DNA from 3 places in the Solibacillus sp. genome. Region 3 is predicted to be linked to each of the others. Evidence: predicted binding sites of a transcription regulator. Region 3 holds the regulator's gene; each other region holds the start of a gene.

Region 1 (5,643 bases), on a different contig from region 3:
CAAGTAATCGGAATCCTTCATCGCAAAATCCTTGCCGTTTGATGCACTGTGTGAACGTAGGCTTGTCCGCTTTACATAGCCGTCTTTTGTCACGGTTACGACAACTTCTTCACTTGGCACCAATACATCGCGTGTTACTTTAATTTCTTCGATTTCTGCTTCGATTGTAGAAAGACGAGGAACTGTAAAGCGTTTTTTAATGTCGTTCAATTCAGACTTAATGACCCGAATCAATTTCTTTTCGTCCTCTAAAATGGCTTTCAGTTTCACAACAAGTTCATGTAATTCATCTTGTTCTTTTTGCAGTTGTGTAATATCGGTATTCGTTAAACGGTATAATTGAAGGCTGACAATAGCTTCTGCCTGTTCTTCCGAAAAGCCGAATTTCTCGATAATGTTATTTTTCGCATCGCGTTTATCTTTCGAAGCACGGATTGTTTCAATCACTTCATCCAAAATGGATAATGCCTTCATAAGACCTTCAACGATATGTAAGCGATCTTCTGCACGTGTTAAGTCATATTGGGATCTGCGTCGCACAATTTCCTTCTGGTGATCAATGTACGCATCCAGCATGAGCGGCAATGTCATCATCATCGGACGTCGGTTATGAATCGCAATCATATTGAAGTTATATGAAACTTGCAAATCCGTAGATTTTAATAGGAAATTTAAAATCCCCTGTGCAGGCACATCTTTTTTCAGCTCTACAACAATTCGTAAACCGTTACGGTCCGATTCATCGCGAATCTCTGATATACCGTCTAAACGGCGGTCATTTACGCGCAACTCGTCCATTTTACGGATCATGTTGGCCTTATTTACTTCAAATGGAATCTCGGTAATGATAATCTGCTCTTTGTTGCCTTTTAACTGTTCAATCTCTGTTCGTGAGCGGACAATAATTTTCCCTTTTCCTGTTTCGTACGCTTTTTTAATGCCATCAACACCTTGAATAATTCCGCCCGTAGGAAAATCGGGACCTTTAATGACAGTCATCAATTCATCGACTGTACAGTTTTTGTTGTCCAGACGCATTAAAACCGCATCAAGTGCTTCCTGCAGATTATGTGGCGGAATATCCGTAGCATAACCAGCCGAAATCCCTGTTGCGCCATTGACTAACAGATTCGGGAAACGAGATGGCAATACTGTCGGCTCCATATCCTGATCATCAAAATTTGGTACGAATTCGACTGTATTTTTATTAATATCACGTAATAGTTCTGCAGCAATTGCCGAAAGACGCGCTTCTGTGTAACGCATTGCGGCTGGCGGGTCACCATCGACAGAACCGTTGTTACCATGCATTTCGACCAGCATATGACGGCTTTTCCAGTCCTGGCTCATACGGACCATCGCATCATACACCGAAGTATCTCCGTGCGGATGATAGTTACCAATTACGTTTCCGACCGTTTTTGCCGATTTACGAAACGGTTTGTCAAAAGTATTACCTTCATGGAACATCGCATATAATATACGACGCTGTACAGGTTTTAACCCGTCACGCGTATCCGGTAATGCACGGTCTTGAATAATATATTTGGAATAGCGACCAAAACGGTCACCCATAACTTCTTCTAATGGCAGATCTTGAAATTTTTCTACAAAACTCATTATTCGTTAACCTCCTCATGCTGGATGAATTCATTTTCTAAAATGCTTGCATCCTCTTCCATGCCGAAGTTGACATTTGATTCGATCCATTTACGGCGGGGCTCAACTTTATCGCCCATCAGTGTTGTAATACGACGTTCTGCACGTGCACCATCTTCAATTTTCACACGGATTAATGTACGTGTTTCCGGATTCATCGTTGTATCCCAAAGCTGGTCGGCATTCATCTCACCTAAACCTTTATAGCGCTGAATAATATAGCCCTTGCCGATTTTTTTCGTTGCGGCACTCAGCTCCTGTTCTGTCCAGGCATACATAAGCTCCTGCTTTTTGCCTGACCCTTTCGATACTTTATAAAGAGGCGGTAACGCGATATACACTTTCCCTGCTTCAATGAGCGGACGCATATAACGGTAGAAGAATGTCAGCAATAACACTTGAATATGGGCACCGTCTGTATCGGCATCGGTCATGATGACAACTTTATCGTAAGCGGCATCTTCCACCGAGAAATCAGCTCCGACACCGGCACCGATCGTATGAATAATCGTTGCGATTTCTTCATTTTTCATAATATCCTGCAGCTTTGCCTTTTCGGTATTGATTACTTTACCGCGCAATGGCAAAATCGCCTGGAATGTACGGTCACGACCTTGCTTCGCCGAACCGCCCGCCGAATCACCCTCTACTAGGTATAATTCATTTCTGGAAGCATTTTTTGATTGTGCAGGTGTCAGCTTACCAGACAGAAGCGTACTCGATTTCTTCTTTTTTCCGTTACGGGCATCATCACGTGCTTTACGTGCAGCTTCACGCACTTGTTGGGCGCGAATTGCTTTACGTACTAAAGAAGCCGACAGCTCGGCGTTTTCTTCAAGTACATACATTAATTTCTCCGAAACAACGGTATCAACGGCAGAGCGTGCTTCAGATGTACCAAGCTTCCCTTTTGTCTGTCCTTCAAACTGCAGCAGATTTTCAGGAATACGTACGGAAACAATTGCTGTCAGGCCTTCACGAATATCGGTGCCTTCCAGGTTTTTATCTTTTTCTTTCAGCAACCCGATTTTGCGGGCGTATTCATTAAATACACGTGTCAGAGCTGTTTTGGCACCTGTTTCATGTGTACCGCCATCACGTGTACGGACATTGTTAACGAACGACAAAATCGTTTCGGAATAGCCGTCATTAAATTGCAGCGCGAACTCCACTTCAATTTCCTGAATAATGCCTTCTACATATTTAACCGGATGTAATACATCTTTTTCTTCGTTTAAGTATGTAACGAATGCTTCAATACCGCTTTCATAATAGAAAATTTCATGCTGTCCTTCACCCCGGGCATCGATTAGTTCAATTTTTAATCCTTTCAGTAAAAACGCAGATTCACGTAATCGTTCTGCCAATGTATCATAATTATATTTAACGACAGAAAAAATCGATGGATCTGGCAGGAAATGTACGAGTGTTCCTGTTTCCTTCGTTTTTCCGATCATATCAAGTGATGTAGCCGGTTTCCCGCCTTGTTCAAAGCGTTGGCGGTAAATTTGGCCATCACGATAAATTGTTACTTCCAAAAATGTTGATAAGGCGTTTACAACTGATGAACCAACACCATGTAAACCACCACTCGTTTTATAGCCGCCTTGTCCAAACTTTCCGCCTGCATGAAGGACGGTGAAAATAATTTCAGGGGTTGGTTTGCCCATTTTATGCATACCTGTTGGCATACCACGTCCATGGTCACGCACGCTAATACTGTTATCTTCATGAATCTTCACGATGATATGATGTCCAAATCCAGCAAGCGCTTCATCCACTGCATTGTCAACAATTTCATACACTAAGTGGTGAAGACCTCGACTATCTGTAGAACCAATATACATCCCTGGTCTTTTGCGTACGGCTTCTAAACCTTCTAATACTTGAATGGCATCTTCATTATACGAAATACCGGTTTGGTTTTTTACCAAATGTAATCCCCTCCAAAAATACAAACAAACGTTCTATTTACTACCTAATCGTACGCTCAAATATGCATGCTGTCAATGTTTAAAGGTACTGTTTTAGGCTTTGCAAAGATTAATTGTATCATCAAAAACGAACGTTTAAAAGCATATCCTTCAGCAGCAAACAATAAAATGTAACTTTTTCCCTGTTTTTTTGCGATGGACGAAAAAATAATACCTCTTTCCTTCTATTAAAAAACATTGTAAAATATTCAATACATACTATTAGTACCAAGTAGTAATTCTGAATTCGAAAGGAGCACAACACTTGATCAACGCGTTAATTATTATTTGTGCTTATTTAATCGGTTCCATTCCATCAGCATTATGGATTGGCAAAATTTTTCACAAAACGGATATTCGACAACAAGGCAGCGGCAATTTAGGAACGACCAATACATTTAGAGTATTAGGCAAAAAACCGGGCATCGCCGTATTGCTTATTGATATATTAAAAGGAACGGCTGCGGTATTGCTACCATTATTGCCGTTTTTCGCAGACAGCACTGTCCATCCCTTAATCTTGGGTGTAATTGCGGCTGCGGGCCATATGTTCCCGATTTTCGCTAGTTTCCGTGGAGGAAAAGCGGTTGCTACAAGCGGCGGTGTTATATTAGGCTATAATTTACCGTTATTTTTAATTTTAATCATTGTTTTTGTCATCGCCTTAAAGTTAACTAAAATGGTCAGCTTGTCATCTATGATTGTGTCCGCTGCAGCGGTTATTTATGTAATTGGTCATTGGATGATAACAGGTGAATATGCATTATTCATATTAGTTGTCGTTCTGGCAGGCTTCATTTTTTACCGTCACCGTGAAAATATTAAGCGGATTAAAGCCGGTACTGAACCGAAAATTAAAGGATTTTAAACTATTGACTGAAAGGGTTTCCCTTCAGTCTTTTTTTGTGCCTGAAATTCAGAACGCGAGCTTTGTAAGTTTTTTTTATTTACTGCATAATGGCAGTAGAGGTGAAATATATGGAAATCAAACTATCAGAAAAAGCACTTAATTGGTTTAAACAAGAGATGGAAGTAGAAAAAGGCGATTTTATTCGCTTTTATGCACGGTATGGAGGTTCTTCACCTTTTCATGAAGGGTTTTCGTTAGGCATGACACGGGAGCAGCCGCATGAAATAGGCACCGAAACGGTTGTGGATAATATTCATTTCTACATCGAAAAAACCGATGAATGGTTTTTTAATGGACATCATTTAGTTGTAGATGTCGCCGATTCGTCCGATGAATTAACTTATTCGTATGAAAAATAAAAGCCGTATCTCCGCTTCCTTATACGAACAATTTGCCGCTCAAAAAGTTCAAATGTTTCGAATTTATTGTAAATCCATTTTTGCCGATTCAATCGTTATAATGAGTAAGGATTATATCAAGGATTGATGAGGGATTACATGTGAAAGTGAAACAGGAATTTTATTGGCGCTGCGTATTTTTTATTGCAGGCATCATTGTTTTATCATTAGGCGTCGCATTGACGATTAAAGGACAAATACTTGGCGTTGGGTCATGGGATGTTCTTCATATCGGACTACAAAAAAACTTGGGCTTAACGGTCGGTATGTGGTCTATTATTTTAGGCTTGCTCATTCTGGCTGTTGATACGTTTTTCACGAAAAGATTGCCGAAAGTCGGAACTTATTTGGACATGTTCCTGACAGGGATTTTCATTGATATATTTTTGTTAGTATTACCGGATGCGAATACACTGTTAGAACAAACATTGGCGTTTGTTGTTGGCGTTGTCCTGCTCGGCTTCGGCTGCGGGATGTATATGGTCGCAAACCTCGGTGTAGGGCCCCGTGATACGTTGATGCTGCTGTTCGTGCATCGTCTTGGCTGGAGTGTCAACCGCGCACGTACGACAATGGAAGTAACAGTTGCTGTTTTAGGTTTTGTATTGGGTGGACCAGTCGGAGTCGGTACTGTATTTATGGCGTTCGGCTTAGGGCCTGTCGTACAATGGGCGCTCAAATGGAACGGAAAGCTGTTCCACCG
Region 2 (5,643 bases), on a different contig from region 3:
GGGGATAACGAGGCGAGGCTTTTAGAGGCGATCAAAATTGCGGAACAGCGTGCGGATATTATAATCTTCTCAGGTGGTCTAGGTCCGACAAAGGATGATTTAACGAAGGAAGCGATTGCGAAGCATTTAAATCGTACGTTAGTGTTTGATGAAACGGCGCTGTTTGCAATTGAAGAATTCTTCTCGAAGCAAAGACGACCGATGACGGAAAACAACCGGAAACAGGCGCTTGTACTGGATGGCTGTGATGTATTGCTGAACCAGCACGGTATGGCACCGGGAATGTTTTTGGAGGAAAATGACCGTATTTATATTTTACTGCCAGGTCCGCCGAAAGAGCTTGAGCCGATGTTCCAATATGAAACGAAGCCGAAACTTGCGGCGCTTCTGCATGACGGCGGCGTTATTTTATCGCATGTACTACGTTTTTACGGTATCGGCGAAGCAGATCTGGAAACCCGCATACAGAACATTTTGGATGAACAGACAAATCCAACCGTTGCCCCGCTTGCTTCAGATGGTGAAGTAACATTGCGCATTACGGCAAAAGCGCAAAACGAGCCACAGGCATTCCGTCTTATTGAATTGAAGAAACGTGAAATTCTCGATATTGTCGGAGAATACTATTACGGGGTAAATGATGAATCATTAGGATTCAAGCTTGTACAAATGCTTCTTGAGAATGAGTTAACGGTTTCCGCTGCCGAAAGTTTAACGGCCGGTCTGTTCCAGTCGGAGCTGGCGGAAGTTCCAGGTGTCGGGTCCGCATTAATCGGCGGTGTCGTAACGTATACGAAAGAAGCGAAAATCCAACACCTCGGTATTTCCGGTGACCTGCTTGATGAATATGGTATCGTCAGCAGTGAATGTGCTGCCGCAATGGCGACACAAGTCCGTGAAAAGTTCGGTACAGATATCGGTGTCGGGCTGACGGGTGCAGCAGGACCAGGCGATCACGACGGACAGCCTGCAGGATCAATCTGGGTTGGTATTAAGATTGGCGACACAGAGCCATTAACGTACCGACTGCAGTTAACCGGCTCAAGAAATACAAACCGGATTCGCGCGGTGAAGTTTACGTTCAGCTATTTAATGAGAGAATTAGCGAATCAAGGTTACAAAAAGCTGATTTAATTGTCGGTTTCTTTTGATAAAGGCGATTTGATTACTGATTTAAAGGTATTTAGAAACATTCAAAGAAAAAGCGAAAATATGTTCGCTTTTTTCTTGAATGTTATCTCATTAGCAAGTATAATAGAGACATAAGTTAAATAAAGCTTTTTCTTAAGGAGGAAATAGTTTGAGCGATCGTAAAGCAGCATTAGATATGGCGTTAAAACAAATAGAAAAACAATTCGGTAAAGGTTCTGTCATGAAGTTAGGTGAGAACTCGAACAACAAAATCGATACAACTTCATCAGGTTCTATCGCAATTGATGCAGCATTAGGTATAGGCGGATACCCGCGCGGACGTATTGTAGAAGTTTACGGACCAGAATCATCTGGTAAAACAACAGTTACATTACATGCCATTGCAGAAATACAGGCTAACGGCGGTACAGCAGCATTTATCGATGCTGAGCACGCACTTGACCCGGTATATGCACAAAAATTGGGTGTTAACATTGACGAATTATTATTATCACAGCCGGATACAGGTGAACAAGCACTTGAAATCGCGGAAGCATTAGTACGTTCTGGTGCGATCGATATTATCGTAATCGACTCTGTAGCAGCATTAGTACCAAAAGCAGAGATCGAAGGCGAAATGGGTGACTCGCACATGGGTCTTCAAGCACGTCTAATGTCTCAGGCATTACGTAAATTATCAGGTGTTATCAACAAATCGAATACGCTTGCTATTTTCATCAACCAAGTACGTGAAAAAATCGGTGTTATGTTCGGTAACCCGGAAACAACTACAGGTGGACGTGCCCTTAAATTCTACTCTTCTATCCGTTTAGAAGTGCGTCGTGGTGAAGCGATTAAGCAAGGTACAGAAATTATCGGTAACAAAACGAAAATCAAAGTTGTAAAAAATAAAGTAGCGCCACCATTCCGTACAGCGGAAGTTGATATTATGTACGGTGAAGGGATTTCAAAAGAAGGTGAAATCGTCGACATCGGTGCAGAACTGGACATCATCCAGAAGAGCGGTTCTTGGTATTCTTACAACAGCGAACGAATTGGCCAAGGTCGTGAAAATGTAAAACAATTCTTCAAAGAAAACCCTGCAATGAAAGAAGAAGTAACAGAAAAAATTCGTCAACACTTCGGTATCGGCGAACTAGGCTACACAATCGGCGCCAACGATACAACTGACGAAGAAGAACTGGACGAACTAGAATTATTCGAAGACGAAAAAGAATAATGTTACAGACCCAAGCGAAGTAGTTTGCTTGGGTTTTTGTATTTGTTGGGGGTATGGATGGGGGAGCTGTTTAGGTATAGGGGCGCGGACTTTGGTCAAAGTACCTGCGGGTGAGGTAATCTGTGATTTTATTAGAACAAACATGGGGTTTATTAGAAGAAGTCTGAGTGATATTAGAAGATTAGGAGCAGATAATAGAAGATGGGACGGACTTGGCCCATTTTGACTGAATTTTGCTAGAGAAATTCGGTGAAAAAGTACAGCAAGAACTTTAATTAGAACAAACTTTACGATATTAGAAAATCTCCACCTGATATTAGAAGATTTGAAGACGATATTTGAAATTCGGGACCACTTATTAGAAGAAGTGCTGAATATATTAGAAAATCGAAAGTTTATTAGCACAATTAAAAATATATTAGAACATTTTATAATTTATTAGAACTTCCAGCGGCCAGCCCCGCCTCAATTGGGTATCTCCTGGAAAATTAGGGTATACTAGAACAACAGGGCCCGGGTACTCTATACTATGATACCGAACCCTATTTAGAAAATTTTAGGGTATACTAAACCTATCGCTTCTACCAATACAACTCACCCAAAAAATATAAAAAACCCCATAAACCATGGCTATTCTTGACATACCTAATTTTGAACTATACAATTAAAATGTATAATTTCTAAATTTTGAAATGAATAGGCGGTATGTTTGAACAATTCAGATATATTTAGCCGAATAAGAGAACATCAGACATATATAGGCATAGGAGGGAAACGATATTATGGAAATGATACTCCCTGCTTTGCTAGGATTCGCTGTCGGTGTCGCTGTTATCTATTTCTACATGAAAAACGTGAATGAATCAAAAGTGACTGGTGCAAAGCATGTTGCCGAACAAATCGTGGAAGACGCGAAACGTGAAGCAGATGCACTTAAAAAGGAAGCACTGCTTGAAGCAAAGGATGAAACTCACAAATTTCGAACTGAAGCGGAAAATGACATTCGTGACCGTCGTGGAGAGCTTCAGAAACAAGAGAACCGTTTATTGCAAAGAGAAGAAAACCTTGACCGCAAAGATGATACTCTGAACAAAAGAGAGATAAGCTTAGAGCGTAAAGAAGAAGCTCTGGCTAGCAGACAACAGCATATTGAACAGATGGAAAGCAAAGTAGAACAACTTGTTGCAAGTCAAAAAACTGAGCTTGAGCGCATTGCAGCTCTGACGCGCGAAGAAGCGAAAGAGGTTATCTTGAAGGAAGTTGAAAACGAACTTTCTACAGATATCGCTGTAATGACGAAAGAATCAGAATTGCGTGCAAAAGAAGAATCAGACAAAAAGGCTCGAGAAATTTTATCACTTGCATTACAACGCTTTGCAGCCGACCATGTTGCAGAAACAACAGTTTCCGTTGTAAATCTGCCAAATGATGAGATGAAAGGCCGCATCATTGGTCGTGAAGGCCGTAACATTCGTACTTTAGAGACGCTTACAGGTATCGATCTGATTATTGATGATACGCCTGAAGCAGTTATTTTATCCGGCTTTGATCCGATCCGCCGTGAAACAGCTCGTCTTGCATTGGAAAAACTAGTTCAAGATGGTCGTATTCACCCCGCACGTATCGAAGAAATGGTAGAAAAATCTCGCCGTGAAGTGGATGAGCAAATCCGTGAAACGGGTGAGCAAACAACATTCGAAGTAGGTATTCATAACCTGCATCCGGATTTAATGAAGATCCTTGGTCGTATGAAATACCGTACAAGCTATGGTCAAAATGTGTTGAAACATTCAATCGAAGTAGCCCACTTAGCAGGATTACTTGCAGCTGAACTAGGTGAAGATGTGACATTAGCGCGTCGTGCAGGTTTACTGCATGATATCGGTAAAGCAATTGACCATGAAGTCGAAGGAAGCCACGTTGAAATTGGTGTGGAACTGGCAACGAAGTATAAAGAACATCCAGTTGTTATTAACTCAATTGCATCCCACCACGGTGACACAGAAGCAACTTCAGTTATTGCCGTACTTGTAGCAGCAGCCGATGCATTATCAGCAGCCCGCCCAGGTGCCCGCAGTGAAACATTAGAAAACTATATTCGCCGCCTTGAAAAGCTGGAAGAAATTTCGGAAAGCTATGACGGCGTTGAAAAATCATTCGCGATCCAAGCAGGTCGTGAAGTACGTATCATCGTACAACCTGAAAAAATCGACGATCTAGCATCTCATCGTTTAGCGCGAGATATCCGCAAACGCATTGAAGAAGAACTCGATTATCCAGGTCACATCAAAGTGACAGTTATTCGTGAAACACGTTCAGTGGAGTATGCGAAATAATAATATTTTATATTTATCAAAAAACCCCATTTCGTAGGAGCTAATCTATGATATGGGGTTTTTATTATTAAATAAAATTGCTATATTATTCATTTTCATTATAGAATGAAATTAGTTTTACAAATAATGGTTTTTATAATGCAAAATGTAAATTATAAAAAATATTAATAACATAAATTCCATAGGCAACTAGGCTATTTAAAGTGTAATTATTAAGTGCAGTTCTATGTGCTTGAAGATGTTCTCCCTATATTAAATATTTGAAAGAGGGAAATGAAGATGATCGATATCCATAGCCATATTTTATTTGGTGTAGATGATGGTCCAAAGGAATTGCAAAATACACTTGAAATGTTGCAAAAAGCTGTCGATGAAGGAATAACAGCAATAATAGCAACATCACATAGTTTCCATCCTCAATACCATGTACCACCAGAAGCGGTGCATAAACAAATTTCGATTATAGAGCAACAGGTAAGCAGATTTAATATTCCTTTAAAAATCTATGCTGGACAAGAAGTGCGCTTAGTTGGAAATCTTTTCAAATTAATAGATGAAAAGAAAACTTTGTCCCTTGCAAATTCAAAATATATGCTTATTGAATTACCGTCCAACACTATCCCTTTCTATACAAAAGAAATTATTATTAAGCTTAAATTAAAAGGAATAACCCCAATTATAGCGCACCCCGAGCGTAATAAAATAGTTGCAGAACGTCCAAGCAAGTTAGAAGAGTTAGTGAGGGAAGGGGCAATGACGCAAATTACTGCTGGAAGTCTGGCAGGACAATTTGGAAAAAAGATTCAAAAACTTTCATTGGATTTAGTGAAAGCCAACTTAATCCATACTTATGGTTCTGATGTCCATAACCTTACTACAAGACCATTCCTCTTTAATGAAGGATTATCTTTTTTAGAGAAAAAGAAACAACTACAT
Region 3 (5,643 bases):
TTCGGAACAAATTTTACAGATGAAGAGTTTCTTATGACGACACAGCGTGATTTGCCTCGAGAAGATGCAAAAAAATTATTTGCTTTATTAAATGAGCCTGACTATTTCAGAGATTTAAAAGTACTGGATGGAGATGCAATTGAAGTCATTCAGGAACTGCAGGAGCATTATGAAATTTTTATTGCGACAGCTGCAATGGATGTACCGGGTTCATTTACAGCGAAATACGATTGGCTGATGGAGCATTTACCCTTTATTAAAACACAGAACATTGTGTTTTGCGGAAATAAAGCTGTAATACATACCGATTATTTAATTGATGACAGCCCACGCCAGCTTGCAGCATTTAAAGGAACGGGCATATTGTATTCGATGCCGTACAATCGATCAGAAGAATGTTTCATACGTGTTCAGAACTGGAAAGAAATAAAACAGTATTTTATAAAACAAATGGAAATTGTATAAAAATAAAGGGTTGCGGTTGTGCAATCCTTTTTTATTTTTTGTAGTCATTTAGTATAACGAAATAGTATAATTTAAATTATTGGAATTATCTACAAACTATAAGGGGATAAAAAGAATGAAACCGATTATTGGATTAACAATGTATGATTTTGACAAGAAATTGGATATTAACAACGCATATTTAACTTCCATTGAACAAGCTGGAGGTATTCCGATTTGTATACCGAATGCTACAGAAGAAAACGTAGATGCATTATTAAATCTAATTGATGGCCTCGTATTAATTGGTGGAGCGGATATAGATCCGTTGTTGTTTAATGAAGAGCCGCACCGTCATATCGGAAGTGTTGTACGAAAGCGGGATGACAGCGATCTTTTATTAATGAATGAAGCCTTTAAAAGACAAATGCCTGTTCTCGGTATTTGCCGCGGACAACAGATTATGAATGTCGCATTTGGGGGGACGATCATTCAGGATATACCATCACAAGTAGAAAACACAATTTTACATAAACAAACTTCAAAGCGCGGGGAATTGGCACATACCGTTGAAGTAAAAACACCAAAATTTAAAGAAATATTTAAAGAAGACTCATTTCGTGTAAATACATTTCACCATCAATCGGTTGGAAATCTCGGGGAAGGGCTCGTTGTTTCGGCTGTCGCTAAGGACGGCATCATTGAAGGGATTGAACATGAATCGCATCCATATTGTGTCGCGGTGCAATGGCATCCGGAAGAATTGGCTCCAAACGGGGATGTATATGCACAGCGCTTATTTAACAGTTTTGTAGAAGCATGCAATAAATAAATATAGGCTCAGTCATTCGCGGCTGGGCTTTTTGTTTTAAAAATAAAAAGCTTGCCGATTATATTAGAATGGCAAGCTTAATAATTAATGGATATTTCGATAGAGGCCGACTACTTTACCTAAAATAGAAACTTGGTTGACAATGATTGGCTCCATTGAGCTATTCTCAGGCTGTAGACGGAAATGAGTTTTTTCTTTGTAAAAGCGCTTGACAGTCGCTTCATCGTCTTCCGTCATTGCTACGACAATCTCTCCATTGTTCGCAGTAGACGTTTTTTTAACGATAACATAATCCCCATTTAAAATACCGGCTTCAATCATGGATTCTCCCATAATTTCAAGCATAAACAATTCCTCTTCCGGTGAGCCGTAAGCATCCGGCAACGGGAAATATTCCTGAATATCCTCGATTGCGGAAATAGGCAGACCAGCTGTAACTTTACCGATCAACGGAACATGAATGACACCTTGTTTCGCAATGTTCATCTCTTCCTGGTCCAATATTTCAATGGCACGCGGCTTTGTAGGATCACGACGGATAAGCCCTTTACTTTCTAAACGAGCTAAATGCCCGTGGACAGTTGAACTGGAAGCTAAACCTACTGCTTCTCCAATTTCGCGAACTGATGGCGGATAGCCTTTAGAACGAACTTCCTCTTTTATAAAAGTTAGAATAGCTTGCTGCCGCTTTGAAATTTTTTGTGTCAACTAACTCACCTCTTTATCATGCTATTTTTCTTAAAGTAAGTATAGCAGTATGCGAACACGAATGCAAACATAAGTTCGAAAAAACGGTTGACAAAAACATATGTTCGTATTATTATGAGAACAAATATTCCGAACATACATTCGAAAGAGGGTTTTTCTAATGAAAAGAATTAAATTAAATGGCTTCACATCAATGTTTCTACTATTCTCTATACTTATGATTGCTTTATTCATGATGCAGGATGATAAAATTGAATTATACGAACACGTAAGCATAGAGCACGGTGATACTTTATGGTCGTTGGCAGAACAATATCGTGGTAAAATGGCTAAGCATGATTGGATCAATGAAGTAAAAAAGGAAAACGGAATGCTGGATGAAAAAGTTGTTTTAGGACAAGTATTGGTTGTACCTGTAGAAAAAGATTCACAATACATTGCTCAGCTGAATGAATCCTCCGATATGCAATCGATTAAAGTAGCGAGAGGGAACAATGATAAAAACTAAAGCAGTAATTTATTGCCGTGTCAGTACGGATAAAAATACTCAGGAAACATCACTAGTGCGTCAGCAGGAAGAACTGACAAAATATGCAAAAACATTCGGCTATAAAGATGTGGAGATTTTCATGGATCAGCATAGTGGATATGATGTCGATCGAGACGGATTGCTCGATATGCTTGACTATATGAAAGAGTACGGTATTAAAGCATTATTTGTACAGGACGAGACACGTTTAGGTCGAGGAAATGCCCGTATGGCAGTGCTTCACCTACTGCAAAAATATGAAGCGACAGTATATACATTAAACGATGCAGGTCCAGTCATATTAAACGAAATGGATACAATGCTGCTTGAAATTTTGGCGATTGTAGAAGAATATCAGCGCCGTATGCATAATGCAAAAATCCGCCGGGGAATGCGCCGCGCTGTAGAAAATGGCTACCAGCCGCAAAATAATTTAAAAAATCGTGGCAATATTGAAGGGCGTGAACGAAAAGAAGTGCCTGTCGAAGAAATTGTTCAGCTTCGCCAGAAAGGTTTAACATTTGCGGAAATTGCTACGACTTTGTCGGGTTTGGGAATTTCTATCAGTAAAGCGACCGTACATAGAAGATATATTGAATATATGGAGCGACTTGAAGAGTAAACACTTGTTTTCAAGTCGTTTTTTTTATACCTTTGTAGTAGGTAGGAAGAAAGGTGAGATTCAAATGTTATCAAAAGAAAAATTAGCTCGCATTAATGAGCTTTCTAAATTAGCGAGAGAAGGTAAATTGACTGAAGAGCAGGCGAAGGAACGTACAGCACTGCGCAAAGAATATTTAGATACTTTCCGTACTACAATGCGCGATACAATCGAGCATGTGAAAGTAATTGATGAAGAAGGCAATGATGTGACACCTGAAAAATTAAAACAAATTAAATCACAGAAGAAATTCTTAAACTAATTACATTTCATTAATATGTCACAATTAATATAAAGTATGACATATTTTACGGGACGTTTTTAGAAATTATTGTTTTCTTGTGGAAATTTGTCTACACTATAAAATGTATAAATATCGTACGAGGAAAGGATGTCACATAATGACACAACAGATGGATCAGTTAGCAATTAACGCAATCCGTACACTATCAATTGACGCAATCGAAAAAGCAAATTCGGGTCACCCAGGTTTACCAATGGGTGCTGCACCTATGGCCTATACATTGTGGACGAAGCAATTACGTCACAATCCACAAAATCCTAATTGGTATAATCGCGACCGTTTTGTACTATCAGCTGGACATGGTTCCATGCTTTTATATAGTTTATTGCATCTAGGCGGCTACGGTTTAGAGATGGAAGAGATCAAAAACTTCCGTCAATGGAATTCAAAAACACCGGGACATCCTGAATATGGTCATACAGTTGGTGTAGAAGCGACAACTGGTCCATTAGGACAAGGTATTGCAATGTCAGTAGGTATGGCTATGGCTGAACGTCACTTGGCAGCAACATACAACAAGCCAGGTAAAGACATTGTAGACCACTATACATTTGCTCTTTGCGGTGACGGAGATTTAATGGAAGGTGTTGCTGCAGAAGCAATTTCTCTTGCAGGTCACTTAAAATTGGATAAATTAATTGTACTATATGATTCAAATGACATTTCACTTGATGGTGATTTAGAAAAGTCATTCTCTGAAAACATCCAAAAACGTTTCGAATCTTACGGCTGGAACTATTTAAAAGTTGCAGACGGTACAGATATCGCGGAAATTAATTCAGCTATTGAAAAAGCGAAGCAAAATACTGGCGGCCCAACTGTAATCGAAGTGAAAACTGTCATCGGTTTTGGTTCTCCTAACAAATCTGGTAAAGCTGATTCACATGGTGCGCCACTAGGGTTTGATGAAGTTACTTTAACAAAAGCTGCATACGCTTGGGAACATGAGCCATTCTTCGTTCCAACTGAAGTATACGATACATTTAAAGCGGCAAGCGAAGTGCAAGGTGTACAAGCAGAAGCAGCATGGAACGAATTATTCGAAAGCTACAAAAACGAATATCCGGAACTGGCTGCACAATTTGTAAACGCAATGGATAACAAATTACCGGAGAATTTTGCTTCTGAATTACCTGTATATGAAGCAGGTACTGCAGTAGCTACTCGTTCATCATCTGGTGATGCAATCAATGCAATTGCAAAAACAACACCATCATTCTTCGGTGGTTCTGCTGACTTAGCAGGATCAAACAAAACAACAATTAAAGGCGCTGGCGATTTCTTTGCTGAAACTCCGGAAGGCCGTAATATTTGGTTTGGTGTTCGTGAATTTGCAATGGGTGCTGCGCTGAATGGTATGGCATTACATGGCGGTTTAAACGTATTTGGCGGTACTTTCTTTGTGTTCTCTGACTATGTACGCCCAGCAATTCGTTTATCTGCATTAATGGGTTTGCCTGTAACATATGTGTTTACACATGACTCAATTGCAGTAGGGGAAGATGGTCCTACACATGAGCCAATCGAGCATTTAGCATCATTACGTGCAATCCCGAATCTATCAGTGATCCGTCCTGCTGATGCAAATGAATCTGTAGCAGCATGGAAATTAGCTGTAGAGAGCAAATCAACGCCAACTGTATTAGTATTATCCCGTCAAAACTTGCCGGTATTAGATGTTGCAACAGAGACAGTATACGATGGTGTTGAAAAAGGCGCTTATGTTGTTTCAGCTTCATCTAAAGAAACTCCGGATGTCCTGTTAATTGCAACAGGTTCTGAAGTTGGCTTGGCAGTAGAAGCGAAAAAAGCATTGCTAGCAGAAGGAATTGACGCATCTGTTGTATCAATGCCATCAATGGACCGCTTTGAAAAACAGTCGAAAGAATACAAAGAATCTGTATTACCTAAAGCTGTGACGAAGCGTTTAGCAATTGAAATGGGAGCATCACTTGGCTGGCATAAATATGTTGGTTTTGAGGGCGATGTATTGGCGATCGATAAATTTGGTGCATCGGCTCCAGAGAAAATTGTGTTAAAAGAATACGGCTTCACAGTAGAAAATGTAGTTGCGAAAGTAAAAGCACTTTAGTTCGAAGCTCAAAATGTCACTTGTCTACTATGGCAAGTGGCATTTTTTCATTTATAGATCATTCAGAGGCGGG

Evidence for each region. Region 3 encodes LexA, which represses DNA repair genes until DNA is damaged. Its sites were predicted from a motif close to CGAACATATGTTCG; they were not measured.
Region 1: the regulator LexA is predicted to act here: its motif matches at 3,615-3,628, upstream of parE (DNA topoisomerase IV subunit B).
Region 2: the regulator LexA is predicted to act here: its motif matches at 1,206-1,219, upstream of recA (recombinase RecA).

Annotation. Positions count from the first base shown of each region.
Region 1 covers NZ_JBELZM010000014.1:27,786-33,428, reverse strand. The annotation lists gene parC (DNA topoisomerase IV subunit A) at 1-1,620, opposite strand, end outside; gene parE (DNA topoisomerase IV subunit B) at 1,620-3,593, opposite strand; gene plsY (glycerol-3-phosphate 1-O-acyltransferase PlsY) at 3,898-4,500, shown strand; gene ABS917_RS13775 (HesB/YadR/YfhF family protein) at 4,611-4,901, shown strand; gene ABS917_RS13770 (YczE/YyaS/YitT family protein) at 5,048-5,643, shown strand, end outside.
Region 2 covers NZ_JBELZM010000001.1:268,687-274,329, forward strand. The annotation lists gene ABS917_RS01330 (competence/damage-inducible protein A) at 1-1,134, shown strand, start outside; gene recA (recombinase RecA) at 1,301-2,371, shown strand; gene rny (ribonuclease Y) at 3,154-4,707, shown strand; gene ABS917_RS01345 (tyrosine-protein phosphatase) at 4,987-5,643, shown strand, end outside.
Region 3 covers NZ_JBELZM010000002.1:198,023-203,665, forward strand. The annotation lists gene ABS917_RS03100 (5' nucleotidase, NT5C type) at 1-465, shown strand, start outside; gene ABS917_RS03105 (gamma-glutamyl-gamma-aminobutyrate hydrolase family protein) at 581-1,276, shown strand; gene lexA (transcriptional repressor LexA) at 1,361-1,984, opposite strand; gene yneA (cell division suppressor protein YneA) at 2,145-2,492, shown strand; gene ABS917_RS03120 (YneB family resolvase-like protein) at 2,479-3,135, shown strand; gene ABS917_RS03125 (DUF896 domain-containing protein) at 3,200-3,436, shown strand; gene tkt (transketolase) at 3,576-5,570, shown strand.